Regions from separate parts of the Micromonospora sp. CPCC 206061 genome, predicted to be linked through region 2. Evidence: predicted binding sites of a transcription regulator. Region 2 holds the regulator's gene; the other holds the start of a gene.
What was found. The regulator HrcA, encoded in region 2, represses chaperone genes, less so after heat shock. The targets are predictions, from matches to a motif close to GGTTNGCACNCTCNNNNNGAGNGTGCNAACC.
Positions count from the first base shown of each region.

Region 1: the regulator HrcA is predicted to act here: its motif matches at 1,518-1,548, upstream of groL (chaperonin GroEL).

Region 1 covers NZ_JBAKHX010000013.1:51,970-54,372, forward strand. The annotation lists gene groL (chaperonin GroEL) at 1-1,418, opposite strand, end outside; gene V6V89_RS12800 (hypothetical protein) at 1,808-2,403, shown strand, end outside.
Region 2 covers NZ_JBAKHX010000048.1:30,336-32,738, reverse strand. The annotation lists gene hemW (radical SAM family heme chaperone HemW) at 1-106, shown strand, start outside; gene V6V89_RS26975 (DUF4870 domain-containing protein) at 138-644, opposite strand; gene hrcA (heat-inducible transcriptional repressor HrcA) at 905-1,927, shown strand; gene dnaJ (molecular chaperone DnaJ) at 1,984-2,403, shown strand, end outside.

The sequences.
Region 1 (2,403 bases), on a different contig from region 2:
CCCACCGGGAGTGAGTTGACCTTGTCGGCGACGACGCCGCCTTCGAGGCCGGCGTTGACGGCGATCTGCCGCAGTGGCGCGGTGAGCGCGACCCGCACGATGTTCGCGCCGGTGGCCTCGTCGCCGGTCAGGTCGAGCTTGTCGAAGGCGCTGGCCGCGGCGTTAGCTAGTGCCACTCCGCCACCGGGTAGCAAACCCTCTTCGATGGCGGCCTTGGCGTTGCGTACGGCGTCTTCGATGCGGTGCTTGCGCTCCTTGAGCTCGACCTCGGTGGCCGCGCCGACCTTGATCACCGCGACACCGCCGGCGAGCTTGGCCAGCCGCTCCTGGAGCTTCTCGCGGTCGTAGTCGGAGTCGCTGTTGTCGATCTCGGCGCGGAGTTGGGTCGCCCGGCCGGCGATCTGCTCGGCATCGCCGCCGCCATCCACGATGGTGGTCTCGTCCTTGGTGACCACGATCCTGCGGGCCCGGCCCAGCAGGTCCAGCCCTACGTTGTCTACGGTGATCCCGACCGTGTCGCTGACGACCTGGCCGCCGGTGAGGATGGCGAGGTCGGCGAGCATGGCCTTGCGGCGCTCACCGAACCCGGGCGCCTTGACCGCCACCGATTTGACGGTGCCCCGCATCTTGTTGACGACCAGGGCCGCGAGGGCGTCACCTTCGACGTCCTCGGCGATGATCATCAGTGGTTTGCCCGCCTGAATGACCTTCTCCAGGATGGGCAGCAGGTCGTTCAGGTTCGAGATCCTGTTCTCGACGATCAGCAGGTACGGGTCGTCGAGAACGGCCTCCATCCGCTCCGTGTCGGTGACGAAGTACGGCGAGATGTAGCCCTTGTCGAAGCGCATGCCCTCGGTCAGTTCGAGTTCGAGGCCGAAGGTGTTGCTCTCCTCGACGGTGATGACGCCTTCCTCACCGACCTTGTCCATCGCCTCGGCGACGACCTCGCCGACCATCGGATCGGCGGCGGAGATCGACGCGGTGGCGGCGATCTGCTCCCTGGTCTCGACCTCGCGGGCCTGGTGGCCCAGGGCCTCGGTCACCGCGGTAACGGCCTGCTCGATGCCGCGTCTGAGTGCGATCGGGTTCGCCCCGGCGGCGACATTGCGCAAACCTTCGTGGACCAGTGCCTGCGCCAGGACGGTCGCTGTCGTAGTGCCGTCCCCAGCCACGTCGTCGGTCTTCTTCGCTACCTCTTTGACCAGTTCGGCGCCGAGCTTCTCGTACGGGTCGTCGAGCTCAATCTCCTTGGCGATGCTGACACCGTCGTTGGTGATCGTGGGCCCGCCCCACTTGGCACCGAGCACGACGTTGCGGCCCTTCGGGCCTAATGTCACCTTCACCGTGTCAGCGAGGACGTTCATGCCCCGCTCCAGGCCGCGACGGGCCTCTTCACCGAAAACGATCAGCTTGGCCATCTGCGTGATCCTCAACATTGTCGTGCCCACGTGCAGCACTGCTCGGGCCGACCTGCGATGACCGCTGCTACGGTCCCCTCCCGGGGTGCCATCTCATTCGGTTGGCACTCACACGGGGTGAGTGCTAATCACAGTGCAGCACCGATTCCTCCGCAGCGCAAGCGACGGCGCAGGCGCTCCCCGCCGCGGGGACGAGTTGGATGTCGACGAGACACCGAGCGTGCCAATGTTTCTCTGTGGCGGCGGTAGCCGTCCGAGGGACGGTGGTGAGCGCGAAGCGGTCGTACGATGCCTCGGGTGCCCGATCCGTATGTCGGGCCTGGTCGACCATCGCGGATGTTCGTGTTGTGGAGGTTCGAGGGCGGGTGCCGTGGACACCGATTCGCACGATGGCCAAGGGGACGCGGCCGGACTTCACGCTCCTTCGGGCGCCGGAGAACGAGTACGTCACGCGGGCGCAGCGGTGGTTCATCGACCAGCTACTTGATCTGGAGCCTGGCACCGAAGACGTAGACAGTGGCGGGTATGCGCACAAGCCGGGCTATCACGACACTGTCGCGCACAACGATGCCCGTTCGGGTCGGGGTAGGGATTACTCCGCTCGGGATCCGGAGGATCGTCGCGGTCCATTTAACCGGACCAGGGCCCGTGATTGGACGTTCCGCGACGCGCAGGCCGGCAACTTCCGTGATCTGGCCAAGTACGGTGACCGGTTGTTGGCCGCCTACCGGCGCAACGATCCGCGGCTGGGCGGCTGGCGTGAGTATCTGGGTCGGGTGTCTGTCGCGGTCAGTGTCTCGGGTGTGGCGACCCGCCGGGTCGGCATCGACTTTCGGCACCGGTACCTGCGGATTCCGGACAGCAGCCATGATTGGCACGGTCACTTCAGCGAGGACACCGAGCAGGTCGAGTCGTTTTGGAACAAGTGGGCGATGCTCACCATCCTGGCCAACTGGAGCACCGAGCAGTGGCGGCAAAGTCTCGA
Region 2 (2,403 bases):
CCAGAAAGTGGCGGAGGGCCTTCTGGAAGAGCACGACGGCCGGGTCGTGCTGACGCTCCGCGGCCGACTGCTGGCCGACGCGGTAGTGCGCGACCTGCTGCCGTGAGGCCCGGGTCCGAAAACCCGGGCCGCACGTCTCACTTCACGAAGGGTGCGCTCATCGGGTACCGGTAGAGCTGGCCGTCGTTGGCCTTCACACCGCCGATGATCCCGAAGACGATCGCGATGATCGTCGCGATCGGGGCGAGGATGAAGCCGATCAGGGCACATGCCAGGATCCAGCAGACGACCGTGATGATCGACCACAGCAGCTGGAAGTTGAGCGCGGCGATCGCGTGGGCCCGCACCGTGGGCGACTGGTTGCCCTTGGCGAGCAGCGCCACGAGGGGCCCCACCCAACCAAGCGTGCCGCCGCCGATCAGCGCGCCGGCGGCGCCACCGAAGTGGGCGACGAGCGCCCAGGTCTTTTCGTCGTTGTTCGCGTAGCCGGCAGGCGGCGGACCGCTGTAGTAGGCGCCCGGTGGCGGGCCCTGTGGTGGATAGCCGGGCTGCTGGGGTGGCGGATAGCCAGCCCCACTGAAGGGTGGTGGCGGTTCCGCCGCGGGCGGCGGAACTTGGCCGGGAGAGGGATCCTCGCCCGGCATCGAATAGGACGCTGGGGGTGTCGGTGGAGAGGTGGGATCACTCTCTCCAGGAGGGCGAGGTGCTTCGGTCATGCAGGTCACGGTAGGGGCATCGATCAACCTGCGCCAGACAACACACACGTCCAGTCATGGACATTATGCCCAAAGTGATCATCGCGAGGTTGGGGGGTGCGACGTAGACTGGCACTCGTTACAGTCGAGTGCCAGCGATATCCGGCCGGTCCCGGCCGGATCGCCGTGCCTGGGCCGCAGGAGGTGATATGAGTCTCGACGAGCGCAAACTCGACGTCCTGCGGGCGATCGTCGAAGACTACGTGGCCACCCAGGAGCCGGTCGGCAGCAAGGCGCTGGTCGAGCGGCACAACCTCGGCGTGTCTCCGGCGACGGTTCGCAACGACATGGCCGTCCTCGAAGAGGAGGGCTACATCCGGCAGCCCCACACCAGCGCCGGCCGGGTGCCTACCGACCTCGGCTACCGGCTCTTCGTCGACCGGCTGTCCCGGATCAAGCCGCTGAGCCCGGCCGAGCGCCGGGCCATCGAGCGGTTCCTCGCCGGCGCCCTCGACCTCGACGACGTCGTGCACCGCACCGTGCGCCTGCTCGCTCAGCTCACCCGCCAGGTCGCGGTCGTGCAGTACCCCAGCCTGGCCCGCTCCTCGGTGCGCCACCTCGAGCTGGTGCCGATCTCGACCACCCGCCTGATGCTCGTCATGATCGTCGACACGGGCCGGGTCGAGCAGCGGCTCGTCGAACTGCCTGGCCCGGTGCCTGACGAGGCCGTGTCCGACCTGCGCCGCATGGTCAACGAAAAGCTCGTGGGCAAGCGGCTTTCCGACACTCCGCCTCTGGTGCAAGCTCTGGTCGACGAGGTTGCCCCGGATATCCGCGGCACGATGGCGACATTGGCCAGTGTGTTGCTAGAGACACTTGTCGAACGGCACGAAGAGCGCATCGCGTTGGCCGGACGGGCTAACCTGACTCGGGGTAGCCTTCTGGACTTCCAGGGCTCGTTGCGTCCGATCCTGGAGGCGTTGGAGGAGGAGGTCATCCTGCTCAAGCTGCTCGGTGAGGTTGACGCGAGCACCCTGCGGGTGCGCATCGGCGACGAAAACGAGATCGACAACCTGCGGTCCACCTCGGTTGTCAGCACCGGCTACGGCCCAGGCGTCACGATCGTTGGCAGCCTGGGTGTGCTGGGGCCGACCAGAATGGACTACCCCGGCACCATCGCTACCGTGCGCGCCGTGGCACGCTACGTGGGCGAGCTGCTGGGCAACAACTAGGCAGTATTTACGGACGGCCCGGGGATAGCGCGAACGACATGAGGACACGGAACGCAGTGGCCAAGGACTACTACGGGATTCTCGGTGTAAACCGGGACGCCTCCGACGACGAGATCAAGCGCGCCTACCGGAAGCTGGCCCGCCAGTACCACCCGGATGTCAACCCGGACCCGGAAGCGCACGAGAAGTTCAAGGACATCAACGCCGCCTACGAGGTGCTCTCCGACGACCAGAAGCGGCAGATCGTCGACCTCGGTGGCGACCCGCTCGCGCCCGGTGGCGGCGGGCCGGGCGGTGGCGGCCCAGGTGCCGGACCGTTCGTCGGTTTCCAGGACATCATGGACGCGTTCTTCGGCACGGCCGGTGCCACCCGCGGGCCCCGCTCGCGCACCCGGCCCGGCGCCGACGCGATCCTCCGGCTCGAACTCGAGCTCACCGAGACCGCGTTCGGCGTCGAGGCGCCTATCACCGTCGAC